DNA from 2 places in the Streptomyces tyrfis genome. Region 2 is predicted to be linked to the other one. Evidence: predicted binding sites of a transcription regulator. Region 2 holds the regulator's gene; the other holds the start of a gene.

Region 1 (7,941 bases), on a different contig from region 2:
CCGCCGGGCCTGCACCCGGCGGCAGACCTCCAGGCCGTCGAAGCCGGGAAGCATGATGTCGAGCACCATCAGATCCGGCTGCCACGCCTCGGCCGCGTCCACGGCCGCGGGCCCGTCGAGCGCCGTCTGCACCAGGAAGCCCTCGGCCCGCAGCCTGGCGGAAATGGCTTCGACGATCGTGGCGTCGTCCTCGACCACCAGCACCCGGCGCTGCGCTCCCGGGGTCGCCGCGACGCCGTTGTGGGTGGTGTGTGTCTGTTCCATCGCCCCGCCCCTGCCCGTCCTCGCGGGGACCATTCCCCGGACGCGCGGTCTTCGCTTGTGGATTTCGTGGGTGACCCCGTCACCGGTCACGTGGGTGACCCCGTCACCGGTCAGCAGCGTAAGGGCAGCGGACTGCTCTCGGCTACGCAGGGTGTAACGGCGGGAGGCTCGGCGGAGCGGTGGAGTGTCGGCCTTGTGGTGCTTGGCCCCCGGCTGTCCGGAGGCCGGGGCTCCGACGGGTTCCTCAGACCGTCCGGATCGCGAGATGCACCACGTCGGGCACACCCCGGGCAACGCGTACCTCTTCCGTCCGTACCCCGCCGAATCCGGCATTCCGCAGGGCCTGTTCGAAGGCGGGGGAGGGCTGGGCGGACCAGACCGCGAGCACCCCGCCGGGCGTCAGCCGCTCCCGGCAGTCGGCCAGCCCGGCGGGGGAGTAGAGGCCGGCGTTGTCGTCGGTCACCGTCCAGTCCGGTCCGTTGTCGATGTCCAGACACAGGGCGTCATAACGGTCCGTAGTCGTCCGCAGATGCGCGACGAGGTCGGTGGTGAGCACCGACGTGCGCGGGTCGGCCAGCGCCGCCCCGGAGATCCGCCCCAGCGGGCCCGTCAGGTGCCAGTCCACGATCGCCCGCTCCCGCTCGACGACGGCGATCCGCCCCCACCGCGGCTCGGCGGCGGCCCGTACGAGCGAGAACCCGACGCCGAGTCCGCCGATGAGCACCGCCGGATCGCGGCGGTCGGCGGGCAGCGCGGCCAGCGCCGCGTCGATCAGCAGCCGTTCCGAGCGCCCGTCCGAGGTGTCCATGAGGAAGCACCCGTTGGCGATGATCTCGAAGTCGTCCCCCCGGCTCCGCAGCACCACCTCGCCGTACGGGCCTTCGCGGCGGTCGAGCGTGACGGGGGAGTGGACGTCGGGTCCGAGGGTGTCGGGCATGATGCGGATCTCCGGAGGACGACGGATGCGTTCCCCGCCATCCTGGCCCGTCGCCGCACCGTCCGGCCAGCCGCACCGTCCGGCCGGCCGGGCGCGGGACCCGCGGGGGGCGGCGCTTCCCGGCCCGGTCAGTCGTCGTCGCCCCGGTTCGGGCTCAGGGGTCGGCGCCGGGAACGGCGCGCCAGCTCGCCCGCGGCCAGGGTCACGCGCGCCACGCCGCGGGCCCACCGGGGCCCGCCGCGATCCGCCCACACGACGCACGCGCACCCGCCGACGGCGAGCACCAGGATCCCGAGCAGTACCAGAACAGCCATCGCTTCCCCCATGTCCGCGCGTGCCGGAGAGCATACGGTCCGAGTGATCGTCCCAGGCCGCCGCCGGGCCTGTCGGCGGGAGGGGCCGACAGCGCGGCGGTCCGCCCCGCGCCGCCCGGTGCGGCGCCACGGAGCACGTCCGACTGATCGCTCAGAGCGAACACGGCCCGGGGAACAATGGCGGGCTCAGAAGCATTGAGCCTTAGCAGCTCAAGTTGACTGCCGAAAGGGAGATCATGACTACCGAGTCCCACACGGTCACCCCGCTCGCCCTTCCCGTGCTGCCGCTCGACGACGAGGTCGTGCTGCCCGGGATGGTGGTCCCGCTGGACCTGTCCGACGCCGAGGTGCGCGCCGCCGTGGAGGCCGCGCAGGCCGCGGCCCGCGAGGGCGGCGGCAAGCCCGAGGTGCTGCTCGTGCCGCGCGTCGACGGGACGTACACCGGCACCGGCGTCATCGGCACGGTCGAGCAGGTCGGACGGCTGTCGGGCGGTGACCCCGGGGCGCTCGTCCGCGGCCGGGGCCGGGTGCGGATCGGGGCCGGGACCAGCGGGCCCGGCGCCGCCCTCTGGGTGGAGGGCGTCCGGGTCGACGTGGACGCGCCCGACCCCCTCCCCGGGGCCGCCGCCGAGCTGGTCAAGGAGTACAAGGCCCTCGCCGCCAGCTGGCTGAAGAAGCGCGGCGCCTGGCAGGTCGTGGACCGGATCCAGCAGATCGAGGACGTCTCCGCGCTCGCCGACAACTCCGGCTACTCGCCCTTCCTCACCACCGCCCAGAAGGTGCGGCTGCTGGAGACGGCGGACCCGGTCGCCCGGCTGAGGCTCGCCGTCCAGTGGCTGGGCGAGCACCTGGCCGAGCAGGACGTCGCCGAGTCCATCGCCAAGGACGTCCAGGAGGGCGTCGACAAGCAGCAGCGGGAGTTCCTGCTGCGCCGCCAGCTGGACGCCGTGCGCAAGGAGCTCGCCGGGCTCAACGGCGACCCGGAGGACGAGTCCGGCGACTACCGGGCGCGCGTCGAGGCCGCCGGCCTCCCCGAGCACGTCCGCGAGGCGGCGCTCAAGGAGGTCGACAAGCTGGAGCGCGCCTCCGACCAGAGCCCCGAGGGCTCCTGGATCCGGACCTGGCTCGACACCGTCCTCGAACTGCCGTGGAACGAACGCACCAAGGACGCCTATGACATCCGCGGCGCCCAGGAGGTCCTGGACGCCGAGCACGCGGGCCTGCAGGACGTGAAGGAGCGGATCACCGAGTACCTGGCCGTCCGCAAGCGGCGGGCCGACCGCGGCCTCGGCGTCGTCGGCGGCCGCCGCGGCGGCGCCGTGCTGGCGCTGGTCGGGCCGCCGGGCGTGGGCAAGACCTCGCTCGGCGAGAGCGTGGCGCACGCCATGGGCCGCCGCTTCGTCCGGGTCGCGCTCGGCGGCGTGCGCGACGAGGCGGAGATCCGCGGCCACCGGCGCACCTACGTCGGCGCCCTGCCGGGCCGGATCGTCCGCGCGATCAAGGAAGCCGGTTCGATGAACCCGGTCGTCCTGCTCGACGAGATCGACAAGGTCGGCTCCGACTTCCGGGGCGACCCGGCCGCCGCACTCCTCGAAGTCCTCGACCCGGCGCAGAACCACACCTTCCGCGACCACTACCTGGAGGTGGAGCTCGACCTCAGCGACGTCGTCTTCCTGGCCACGGCCAACGTCCTCGAAGCGATCCCGGAGGCCTTGCTCGACCGCATGGAGCTGGTCCGGCTCGACGGCTACACCGAGGACGAGAAGGTCGTCATCGCCCGCGACCACCTGCTCCCGCGCCAGCTGGAGCGGGCCGGGCTGGGGCCCGACGAGGTGGCGATCGACGAGTCCGCGCTGCGCGCCCTGGCCGGCGAGTACACCCGCGAGGCCGGCGTGCGGAACCTGGAACGGTCCGTCGCCCGGCTGCTCCGCAAGGTCGCGGCCCAGCACGAACTGGGCGAGCGGGAGCTGCCGTTCACGGTCGCCGAGGCCGATCTGCGCGGGCTGATCGGACGCCCGCACCACGTCCCGGAGTCCGCCCAGGACCCGGCCGAGCGCCGCACCTCGGTGCCGGGCGTGGCCACCGGGCTCGCGGTGACCGGCGCCGGCGGGGACGTGCTGTACGTGGAGGCGTCGCTGGCCGACCCGGAGACCGGGGCGTCCGGACTGACCCTCACCGGCCAGCTCGGCGACGTGATGAAGGAGTCCGCGCAGATCGCGCTGAGCTTCCTGCGGTCGCGCGGCGCGGAACTGGAGCTGCCGGTCGCGGACCTGAAGGACCGCGGCGTGCACATCCACTTCCCGGCGGGCGCGGTCCCCAAGGACGGCCCCAGCGCGGGCATCACGATGACGACGGCGCTGGCCTCGCTGCTCTCCGGGCGGCTGGTCCGCACGGACGTGGCGATGACCGGCGAGGTCTCGCTGACCGGGCGGGTGCTGCCGATCGGCGGCCTGAAGCAGAAGCTGCTGGCCGCGCACCGGGCCGGGATCGCCACCGTGGTGATCCCCAGGCGGAACGAGGCGGATCTGGACGACGTCCCGGCCGAGGTCCTGGAGACCCTCGACGTCCACCCGGTGACCGACGTCCGCCAGGTGCTGGAGATCGCCCTCGCGCCGGCCTCCGCCGCCGTGCCGGGGGAGCGGGTCCCGGCCGCGGCGTAGGCCCCGGCCTCGCACCGAGGCCCTCCGGCACGTCCGGGCCCCGGCACACCGCGGGTGTGCCGGGGCCCGGCGCGTTCCGGGACGCGCCCCTTTGCTGCCGGGGCGGCGGACCGCCTTTGGTGTCAGGGGTGGTAGACCGTCCCCGGCACCGGCTCGGCGGGCGCCATCAGCTGCGGGACGGTGACGAACGTGTACCCCTGCTCCTTCAGCGCGTCGATGATGCCCGGCACCGCCGGGACCGTCCCCTCGTAGATGTCGTGCAGCAGGATGATGCCGTCCTTGCCCGCCTGGTCCAGGATGCGCTTGCGGATCAGCGCCGAGTCCGTCGTCGAGTAGTCCTTGGCGGTGGCGCTCCACAGCACCTCGGACAGGCCCAGCTCCTTGCTGATCTTGGAGACCGTCTCGTCGGTGCGGCCCTGCGGCGGGCGCATCAGACGCGGCTTCTTCCCGGTGATCTCCGCTATCGCGTCCTGCGTCTTCTCCAGCTCGGCCCGTATCTCCGCGGGCTCGCGGTCCGTCAGGATCCGGTGCGTCCAGGTGTGGTTGCCCACCTCGTGTCCCTCGGCGGCGAGCCTGCGCACGGTGTCCGGGTACTTCTTGACGTGGTTCTTGCCCAGCAGGAAGAAGGTCGCGTGCACCTTCTTCTCCTTGAGGACGTCCAGCAGATGCTCGGTGTCCTCGCCCGGTCCCGCGTCGAAGGTCAGCGCGATGCACTTCGCCTTGCGGCAGTCCGCCGGGCCGAAGGCGCCCTTGGCGTCGGAGCCCGCGTCGGCGCGCGCGTCCGCCGGGGCGGTGGTGTCCGAGGAACAGCCCGCCAGCGTCAGGGTGAGTGCCGTCACAAGGGCGGCGGCCAACCCCGCGCCGGCCGGCTTCGTCTTCGAGAACAAGGCGGGTCACTCCTCCGTAGCCGCACGAACCGAGCACGCGATGCGCGCCGGAGAAGGACTATACATACGGTGTATACACGTATTGCATAGGGGTGGGCGCCTGGCCGGGGGCACGGGCCGGGGCACGGCGAAGCCCCCGGCGATGGGTGGTCGCCGGGGGCTCGACGGGATGCGGCGGTCGGACCGCGGTGCGGGTGCGGACGGCCGGCTCAGCCGTTCGCGAGGGCCTGCACGCGGTCGTAGGCGCCGTTGAAGCGGTCGTGGTCGCCCACGTAGGGGCCGGACGAGGTGTACTGCCACATCGTGTAGAAGCCCCAGCCGGCCGGGAGGTCGCCGACCGTGCTGTTGTAACGGGCCACCCACAGCGGGTTGGTGGCGCCGAAGCCCGCGTTGTTGCCGGTGCAGGTCGTCCACCAGCTGGTCGCCGTGTAGATGACCGCGTCGCGGCCGGTGCGCGCCTTGTAGGTGTTCACGAAGTCGCGGATCCACGACACCATGGCCGACTGGCTCTTGCCGTAGCACTGGTCGCCGTACGGGTTCCACTCGATGTCGAGCACCCCGGGCAGGGTCTTGCCGTCCCGTGACCAGCCGCCGCCGTGGTCCACGAAGTAGTTCGCCTGCGTGGCGCCGCTGGTGGTGTCCGGGGTGGCGAAGTGGTACGAGCCCCGGATCATGCCGACGTTGTACGAGCCGTTGTACTGCTGCGCGAAGTACGGGTTCGTGTAGTACGTCCCCTCGGTGGCCTTCACATAGGCCCACTTCACGCCGCTGTTCCAGAGCGTTCCCCAGTCGACGTTGCCCTGGTGGCCGCTGACGTCGACGCCTTCGGTCTGGACGGCGCGGGTGTCGCGGGGCAGGGCGCCCTGGCCGTCATGGGCGACGACGCCCATGCCCATCGTGGCCGCGCCGCGGGCGGGCTTCTTCGCGGCGGCGTCGGACCCCGCGGCGCCGGCCGCGCCGGGCAGGGCGAGGAGGAGGGAGAGGGCTGCGAGCAGGGTCCCGGCCGCGGCGAAGCGTGAGCGGCGGGGCCGTCCGGGGCCGGATCTGAGCACGGGCATGTGGTGCCTCCGAGGCGTTGGTGGGGGGACGCGCTGATCCCAGGGAGCGCCGGGTGCACCCCCTGTCGTCGTGGCATGGTGTGAACATGCCAGGCATGACGCTACGCACGTAGACCCCGGGGAGGGAAGAGGGGCTCGCCGCCGTCGTTGGTCTATGCCTGCGAAATACTGACCGAGCTGCGGCGATGACCAGCGGCGGAAGAAACTTTCAGCGGCAGGAAAGCTCATGAGGGGTGTTGACGTGCACGGGAGCGAAAGCGGTAGTGAACGCGGCGCGACCAGTGGAAGTGGTGTGGACCACGCATTCCTCGCCCTGGAACGGGAATTGGCCGTCTTCCTGCGCCGGGCGCGCGCCAACTCCGGCGAGATGGCGCGCGAGGTCCATCCCGAACTGGAGCCCGCCGCCTACGGGCTGCTCGTGCGGCTGGAATCGGCCGGGCGGCAGCGCGCCACCGACCTCGCGGCCTACTTCGGCGTGGGCAAGGCGACCGTGAGCCGTCAACTGCGCGCCCTGGAGGGGCTGGGGCTGGTGGCGCGCGAGCCCGATCCGGACGACGGGCGGGCCTCCCTCGTGCACCTCACGGACGAGGGGCTGGACCGCTACCGCAGCGTCCGCGACGCCCGCCGCGAGCGCTATGTGCGCAAGCTCGCCGACTGGGACCGGGACGAGGTGGCCGAACTGGCCCGGCTGCTGCACCACTTGAACGCCCGCGCCGAGGGCTGACCCCGCGCCGCGTACTCCGTGCGCCGCAGTCCGCGCCGCGCACTCCGTGCGCCGCATTCCACGCCCCGTCCGGCGCGCGGTGCGCCGTGCGCCCCGGCGCGTGTGCGGGCCGCCGCCGGCGGGACGCGCCGTCTCCGTGCGCGCCGCCACCGGCCTCGCGGTCCCACGGCCCTACGAGGCCGCCGCCGGCCTCACGGCGTCACCAGGACCGCCGTCGCGTCGTCGTGCGTCTTGCCGCGGCGCAGGCGCGCGCGCCCCGCCCCCGCGTCCGCGTCCTCCAGCGCCCTGACCCGGTCGATCAGCGACTGCGGCCCCTCCTCGCGGAGCACCGCGAGGCAGTCCGCCCAGTCGCCCTCGTGGAACATCTCGGTCCAGCGGGCCGCGCCGTCGGTCAGCGCCGCCACCGACCGTATGCCGGCGAGCGGGGTGCGTCCGGTGACCGCGCGGGCCGCTGCGGAGGGGTCGGCCGCGGCGGTGAAGAAGCCGCCCTCCTTGTTCCGCAGCCGCGCGTCCACGGTCGCCTCGTCGGCCAGCGAACCCGGCGGCAGCCGGTCCAGGCGGTCGTCGAGGAGGGGGCGCACGGTCCCGTCCGCCAGGCCGAACAGCAGCACGGAATCGGAGAGCACCGCATGCTCGATCTCGTGTTCGTCCCAGCGCGCCAGGACGACCGTCGCCTGCGGCGTTCGTGCGTGAGAAAGGTCACACGAGGATGCGTGAGCCTCGGCGGTGCACCGAATGGACTCGGCCAAGATCTCCCGCAGACTCAGATCTCGTCGCGAACCGGACAGTTCGAGCAGTGAGCCGCCGAGTCGGGCGGTGAACCACGGGACGGAGTGCACGCAGCCGTCGTCGCCCGTCGGCGGGGTGACCCCGTCGAGCAGGACCAGCGTCCCGCCCTGGCCGGAAGCGGGAAGAGCGGCGGCGGCCCAGTCCTCGTTCGGGCGGTCGGGGCTCCCGGCGGCGGTGGCGAGTTCGATGCGCATGCGCCCAGTCTGCACGACGTCTTCACGGGCCCTGCACATGGCCAAAATTGGCCTATACCAGCAGGTCAGAGGGGTGCAATGAGCGGAAGGAGAGGCTCCGTGCCGCGTGCGGGC
Region 2 (7,632 bases):
TCCTTGGCGAGCCGGTCCCCGATCGCCGTCTGGATGAGCCGGCGCAGCGGCCGGGCGCCGTACGCCGGGTCGTTGCCCTCCTCGGCCAGCCAGGCCAGGGCCTGGGGCGTGACGTCGAGGGTGAGCCGGCGGTCGGCCAGGCGCTTGGCGAGCCGGTCGATCTGGAGCTTCGCGATGTGCGAGAGCTCGTCGCCGGTGAGCGCGGAGAACACCACCAGGTCGTCCAGCCGGTTCAGGAACTCCGGCTTGAACGAGGCCCGGACGACCTCCAGGACCTGCTCCTTCTTCACCTCGGGCTCGGTCAGCGGGTCCATCAGGAACTGGCTGCCGAGGTTGGAGGTCAGGATCAGGATGGTATTGCGGAAGTCCACCGTCCGGCCCTGTCCGTCGGTGAGCCGGCCGTCGTCGAGGACCTGGAGCAGGATGTCGAAGACCTCGGGGTGGGCCTTCTCCACCTCGTCCAGCAGCACGACGCTGTACGGGCGGCGGCGGACCGCCTCCGTGAGCTGGCCGCCCTCCTCGTAGCCGACGTATCCGGGCGGGGCGCCGACCAGCCGCGCGACGCTGTGCTTCTCGCTGTACTCGCTCATGTCGATGCGGACCATGGCCCGCTCGTCGTCGAACAGGAAGTCCGCGAGAGCCTTCGCCAGCTCCGTCTTGCCGACCCCGGTCGGGCCGAGGAAGAGGAACGAGCCGGTGGGCCGGTCGGGGTCGGCGATCCCGGCGCGGGTGCGCCGTACCGCGTCCGACACCGCCCGCACGGCCTCGGTCTGGCCGATGAGGCGCTTGCCGAGCTCGTCCTCCATGCGCAGCAGCTTCTGGGTCTCGCCCTCCAGCAGGCGTCCGGCGGGGATGCCGGTCCAGGAGCCGACCACGTCCGCGATGTCGTCCGGGCCGACCTCCTCCTTCACCATCGTGTCCTTGGCGGCCTCCTGCTCGGCCTCGGTCGCCTCCGCCAACTCCCGCTCCAGGCCGGGGATCTCCCCGTACAGCAGCTTGGAGGCGGTGTCGAAGTCGCCGTCGCGCTGGGCGCGTTCGGCCTGGCCGTGCAGCTCGTCGAGGCGCTCCTTCAGCTCACCGACCCGGTTGAGGCCCTGCTTCTCCTTCTCCCAGCGGGCGTTGAGGCCGCGCAGCTCCTCCTCCTTGTCCGCGAGGTCGCGGCGGAGCTTCTCCAGGCGCTCCTTGGAGGCGGCGTCGGACTCGTTCCTCAGCGCCAGCTCCTCCATGTGCAGGCGGTCGACCGCGCGCTGGAGCTCGTCGATCTCGACGGGCGAGGAGTCGATCTCCATGCGCAGCCGGGACGCCGCCTCGTCGACCAGGTCGATGGCCTTGTCGGGGAGGAAGCGGGAGGTGATGTAGCGGTCGGACAGGGTCGCGGCGGCCACCAGCGCGGAGTCCGCGATGGACACCTTGTGGTGGGCCTCGTACCGGCCCTTGAGACCGCGCAGGATCGCGACGGTGTCCTCGACGCTGGGCTCCGCCACCAGCACCTGCTGGAAGCGCCGCTCCAGGGCGGGATCCTTCTCGATCCGCTCGCGGTACTCGTCGAGCGTGGTGGCGCCGACCATGCGCAGCTCGCCGCGGGCCAGCATCGGCTTCAGCATGTTGCCGGCGTCCATGGCGGAGTCGCCGCCCGCGCCCGCGCCGACGACGGTGTGCAGCTCGTCGATGAAGGTGATGATCTGGCCGTCGCTCTCCTTGATCTCGGAGAGGACGGTCTTCAGCCGCTCCTCGAACTCGCCGCGGTACTTCGCGCCCGCGACCATCGCGCCGAGGTCGAGCGAGACCAGTCGCTTGTTGCGCAGGGACTCGGGGACGTCGCCCTTGACGATGCGCTGGGCCAGCCCCTCGACGACGGCCGTCTTGCCGACGCCGGGCTCGCCGATGAGCACCGGGTTGTTCTTGGTGCGGCGGGACAGCACCTGGACGACGCGCCGGATCTCCTGGTCCCGGCCGATGACCGGGTCGAGCTTGCCCTCGCGCGCGGCGGCCGTGAAGTCCGTGCCGAACTTCTCCAGAGCCTTGTACTGACCCTCCGGGTCGGGTGTGGTCACCCGGCGCCCTCCCCTGCTCTTCTCGAACGCGTCCAGCAGCCTCTTCGCGCCGGCGCCCTGCTCGGAGAGGATCTCACCGGCCCGTCCGCCCTTCGCGGCGATGCCGATCAGCAGGTGCTCGGTGGAGATGTAGTCGTCACCGAGGTCCTTCGCCCGCTGGGCGGCGTCCGCGATGACCGCGAGCAGCTCGCGGTTGGGCTGCGGCGGGGCGACGGTCGAGCCGGTGACGCTGGGCTGCGCGCCCAGGAGCCGCTCCGTCTCGGTGCGCACGACGATCTGGTCGGCCTCGACGGCGGCGAGCAGATCGGTGATGTTCTCGTTGTCCTCGCCCGCGAGCAGCGCGAGCAGCAGATGCCCGGGGGTCAGGTCGGGGTGACCGTCCTTCACGGCCCTGCTGGTGGCCGCGTTGAGGGCGTCCCGGCTCTTGTTCGTCAGCTCGGCGTCCACGTGCGTCTTTCCTCCCTGCGGTGACGACTCTCCACAACACTGACTGAGTCAACGTGCGCTAAGTTGAGTCTATTCCACTCAACCCACTTTTCGCTCGCCGCCCGCCGGGTCCGGGACGGTCCATGGCGGAAACGGGAACGGCGGGGGACGGCAGGGGGACGGCAGCCCTTCGCGACACCCCGTGCGACACCCTGTGCGGCGCCCCCGCGCAGCGCCCCGCGCAGCGCCCTTCCTCCGAGTCAACCGGCCGGACCGGACCCCCGCCACCGCAGGGCCGGGCAGGGAGTTCCTACGCTGCTCGCATGGCTGTCGACGTGGTGAACCCCGGCTCCGAGTACCTGGCCTTCTGGCGTGAGCGCCATGTGTGCACGCTGACCACCCCGCGCCCCGACGGGACGCCGCACGTGGTGCCGGTGGGCGTGACGTACGACCCGGGGGCCCGGCTCGCCCGGGTCATCGCCGACAAGGACAGCCGGAAGGCGGCCAACGTACTGGCCGCGGGCCCGGACGGCGCCCGGGTGGCGGTCTGCCAGGTCGACGGGCGCCGCTGGGCGACGCTGGAGGGGTGCGCGACGGTGCGCACGGAACCGGACGCGGTCGCCGACGCCGTGCGCCGCTACACGGAACGCTACGGGCGCACGCCGTCGCCCAACCCGAACCGCGTCGTCATAGAGATAGCGCTGGACCGGGCGCTCGGCAGGGCGTGACGGGCCGGCGGGACGCGAGGGCGCGGCGAGCCCCGGGAAAGCCCGTGCGGCGCGGCAGGCCGACGGCCGCACCCGACATCCACGCCCCGGCGGGCGCGGACAGCACAACGGCGCCATCGTGTTCAGGTCACGATGGCGCCGTTGTGTGGGGGAGTGACTGAGCGACGTGTAACGACGGGGGATCGCTCAGGCACTGCGGGGGGTGGCGGAAATGGTCTCTGGTTCGATCAGCTGGTGGTCCCGCCGGGCGAGGTTGACGAAGATCATGTCGTACCGGATCGCGCAGCGGACGGGCTGCGGCGCCCCGCGCGGCTTGCGCAGGCAACGGTAGGCACGCACTTCGTCGTCCTCTTCACGCGCGACGATGATGGGGTCGCCGAACAGAGTGACCATCAGCGAGTCGCCGCGGCGGGGGAGGGCCGTGACGAGATCGATGAAATGCCAGCCTGATCGGTAGGCCGTGGCCATCTCGCGCCGGAAGCTGCGGTCGTCCGGTGGGATGGTCATGCGCCCGGGGTCTTCGTCGGGACGAGGTCCCAGGCCAGATCCGATGCCGCCGCACCCTCGGCCTGCGCACCCGTCAGCTTCGTCGGCATGAGGTCCCAGGCGAGGTCCGGAGGCGGCGCGGCCTGGACCCGAGCCGGCGCCCCCACGGGAGCGCTGTCCCAAGCAAGGTCCAGGGTGCTGATGACCCCGAATGTCAGCCCGGCGGAGAAGGTCACAGCAAGCACCGAGCGAAGCATCTTGTTACTCATAGTGGGCTTCGTCCTCACTTCCAAGGTTTCCTCTCCCCCGCATGACAAGACGATTGCTCATTGAGGCACGTCAACGCCACAGAAGCGATGCATCATGTTCCTGTAGATTCATGTTCCTGGGGGGTGGATAAATGGTTACGAGTGGAGCGAATGCGACACATCCCCACCCTGTCAGCGCCCTGTGCGACGAAGGAGCGCGGCTGTACGCCAGCGCGTTGAGCGTGGGCAAGATAGCCCGGTCCGAGGTGGGGCTCGCTCCGTGCCTGCTGGAGTTCGCGCTGTTGCATCCGGACCCGGACGACGCCGACTGGCTCCGGCCGGTTCCCCCGTTCGCCGCGCTGACGCAGCGTCTGCACCCCATCGAACGCGAGATCCAGGACCGCCGGCGCCTCTCCGTCGAGCTGACGGAGGCCTTCGAGCCGTTCATGGCCATCAGCGCCCAGGCGCCGCCGACCACGCACGCGATCACGGTGCTGGAGGGCATCGACCGGATCAACGCCTCCATCGAACTCGCCCTGAGCGAGTGCAAATCCGAGGTCCTCACCATCCAGCCCGGCGGCGGGCGCAGCGAGGACGCGCTCAACATCGCGGTCAAGCGCGGGAACATCCTCACCCAGCGCGGGGTGGGCATGCGCACCCTCTACCAGCACACGGCCCGGCACAGCCACGGAACCCTCACCTACGCCGAGCGGATGGCGGAGGGGAAGGTGGAGATCCGCACCCTCGAAGAGCTCATCGAGCGGCTCATGATCTTCGACGACACGGTCGCCTTCATCCCCGCCACGGACGACCGGAAGGTGGCGCTGGAGCTGCGCCACCCGGGCATCGTGGAGTACCTCACCAGCGTCTTCGAGCAGTTCTGGCGGCGGGCGGTCCCGCTCCAGGAGCAGATCCCGTACGACTCCACGCTCGAAGGCATCTCCGGGGTGCGGCACTCCATCGCGAAGCTCCTCGTCGAGGGGCACGTCGACGAGGCCATCGCCCGCCGCCTCGGCATGAACGTGCGCACCTGCCGCGCCCACATCGCCAAGCTCAGCGCCGCCCTCGGCAGCAACAGCCGGGCCCAGCTCGGCTATCTGATCGCCCGGTCGGGAATCCTCGAAGAGGACGAGGAGGGCGCGGAGGGCGCGGAGGGCGCGGACTGAGCCCGGAGCTTGGCGCCCGGCGGCCGTCGCGCCGCGGGGCGACGAGCGCCGCACCGCCCGGAGCACCGTCGCGAGCGCACACGACCGCCCCACGCCGACGCACCGTCACGAGCGCACACGGCGGAGGGCGCACGCCGGCGCACACGGTCGCCCTTGACGCCGGCACGGGCACCCGACAGGCACGCCGAAAGGGCGCACAGCGCCGGCGCACGCCGGAGGGCCGGGGAGGCGACCCCTCGGTCCGCCTCCCCGGCCCTCCGTCACGCGTGAACCGGCCCGGCCGCGCCCGGCCGTGTCGGCGTCAAGGGCGACCGCGCACGGCCGCCCGGCCGCGTCCCGGCCCGGAGCCCAGGAACCGGATCCCCGGGCCCGGACCCGCCGCTCAGTCCTTGGCGCGCTTGGGCCGCCAGACCACCAGCGCGCTGGCCTGCTGCACGTCCTGATACGGCACCAGGTCCCGTCGGTACGAGGCGTGCACCTGGGCCTCGCGCTGCTGCATCGCCGCCGCCGCGCCGTCCACCGCCGCCGAGAGCTCGGCGACGCGCTGCTGGAGCGCGGCGACCTGGTTCTCCAGTTCGATGATGCGCTTGATGCCGGCGAGGTTGATGCCCTCGTCCTGCGACAGCTGCTGCACGGTGCGCAGCAGCTCGATGTCGCGGGCCGAGTACCGCCTGCCGCGCCCGGCCGCGCGGTCGGGCGAGACCAGCCCCAGGCGGTCGTACTGGCGCAGTGTCTGCGGATGGAGGCCCGAGAGCTGGGCCGCGATCGAGATCACGTACACCGGTGTCTCATCGGTCAGTTCGTACGGATTGCGTCGTCGGCCGTCCACCTCAAGCTCCCTTCGCGGCCTGGAACAGTTCCGCCCGCGGGTCGGTGCCCGCGGTCGCCTTCCGATAGGCCTCCAGCGCCTCCCTGGCCTCGGCGCCGAGGTCCTTGGGCACCGTCACCTCGACGGTGACCAGCAGGTCTCCCCGGGTGCCGTCCTTGCGGACCGCGCCCTTGCCGCGGGCCCGCATCGTGCGCCCGTTGGGCGTGCCGGCCGGCAGTTTCAGCTTGACCGGCGGGCCGCCGAGCGTGGGCACCCTGATCTCGCCGCCGAGCGCCGCCTCCGTGAAGTCGACGGGCACGGTGACCGTGAGGTTGTCGCCCTTGCGCCCGAAGACCGGGTGGGCGCCGACATGGACCACGACGTACAGGTCGCCGGCCGGGCCGCCGCGCTCGCCGGGACCGCCCTTGCCGCGCAGCCGGATCCGCTGGCCGTCCGAGACGCCCGCGGGAATCCGGACCTGCATGGTCCGGGAGGACTTCGCCCGGCCGCTGCCCTTGCAGACGTCGCAGGGGTCCTGGGCGATGAGGCCCCGGCCCTTGCAGTCGACGCAGGGGTCGGTGAGCGAGAAGCCGCCGCCGCTGCCCCGCGACACCTGCCCCGTGCCGAGACAGGTGGGGCAGACCCTGGGCGTGCCGTTCTTGTCGCCGGTGCCGGAGCACGCCTTGCAGGGCGCCTGGCTGGACATCCGCAGCGGGACCGTGGCCCCGTCGACCGCCTCGGTGAAGCTCAGCGTCACCTCGGACTCGATGTCCTGGCCGCGGCGCGGCTGGGTCCGCGTGCCCGCGCCGCCCCGGTTGAAGAGTCCGCCGAAGACGTCGCCGAGACCGCCGCCGAAGCCGCCGGCCTGGGTCCCGCCGCCGCTCTGGGCGCCGCCGAAGAGGTCGCCCAGGTCGAAGTTGAAGTTGCCGCCGGCGCCTCCCGGCCCGGCCCTGAACCCGCCGTTGCCGAAGAGGGCGCGCGCGTCGTCGTACTCCTTGCGCTTCTTGGCGTCGCCGAGGACGTCGTTCGCCTCGGAGATCTCCTTGAAGCGCTCCTCCGCCTTGTCGTCGCCCTTGTTGGCGTCCGGGTGGTACTCGCGGGCGAGCTTCCGGTACGCCTTCTTGATCTCGGCGTCGGTGGCGTCCTTGGGGACGCCGAGGACCTTGTAGTAGTCCTTCTCGACGAAGTCCTTCGTGCTCATCGACGTCCCTCCTTCCGGACGATCGGCCGAGCGGCCGGCCCGTGGGCCGGCCGCCCGACCGGGCGGTGCGCCGCGAGGTGGTCAGACGGGATGTCAGACCTCCTCGTCGCCACCGCTCTCCTCGTCGCTCGCCTTCTCTTCCTTGGCCGCGGCCGGGCTCGCGCCCGGCTGCGGTTCGGCCACCGCCACGCGTGCGGGGCGGATGGTGCGGTCGCCGATCCGATACCCCGGCTGCAGGATCGCCACGCAGGTCGTCTCCGTGACGTCCGGCGCGTACGAGTGCATCAGGGCCTCGTGGATCGTCGGGTCGAAGGGCTCGCCCTCCTTGCCGAACTGCTGCAGGCCCAGCTTGGCGACGACCGTCTCCAGCGATTCCGCCACCGACTTGAACCCGCCCACGAGTTCGCCGTGGTCCCGGGCCCGGCCGATGTCGTCGAGCACGGGCAGGAGCTCGGACAGGAGGTTCGCGACCGCGATCTCCTTCACCGTGGCCCGGTCCCGCTCGACGCGGCGAC

Evidence for each region. Region 2 encodes HspR, which represses chaperone genes until heat shock. Its sites were predicted from a motif close to TTGAGNNNNNNNNNCTCAA; they were not measured.
Region 1: lon (endopeptidase La) is a predicted target of HspR. The motif match lies at 1,711-1,729, and genes of this name have one in related genera.

The regions. Positions count from the first base shown of each region.
Region 1 is NZ_JBAGJZ010000013.1:114,813-122,753, reverse strand. It holds gene WA762_RS12850 (response regulator transcription factor) at 1-264, opposite strand, end outside; gene WA762_RS12845 (spermidine synthase family protein) at 509-1,201, opposite strand; gene WA762_RS12840 (hypothetical protein) at 1,330-1,515, opposite strand; gene lon (endopeptidase La) at 1,752-4,175, shown strand; gene WA762_RS12830 (polysaccharide deacetylase family protein) at 4,298-5,062, opposite strand; gene WA762_RS12825 (lysozyme) at 5,272-6,120, opposite strand; gene WA762_RS12820 (MarR family winged helix-turn-helix transcriptional regulator) at 6,347-6,844, shown strand; gene WA762_RS12815 (hypothetical protein) at 7,036-7,827, opposite strand.
Region 2 is NZ_JBAGJZ010000021.1:134,881-142,512, forward strand. It holds gene clpB (ATP-dependent chaperone ClpB) at 1-2,501, opposite strand, end outside; gene WA762_RS18250 (pyridoxamine 5'-phosphate oxidase family protein) at 2,804-3,208, shown strand; gene WA762_RS18255 ((2Fe-2S)-binding protein) at 3,395-3,715, opposite strand; gene WA762_RS18260 (hypothetical protein) at 3,712-3,963, opposite strand; gene WA762_RS18265 (helix-turn-helix transcriptional regulator) at 4,185-5,108, shown strand; gene WA762_RS18270 (heat shock protein transcriptional repressor HspR) at 5,491-5,937, opposite strand; gene dnaJ (molecular chaperone DnaJ) at 5,939-7,117, opposite strand; gene grpE (nucleotide exchange factor GrpE) at 7,211-7,632, opposite strand, start outside.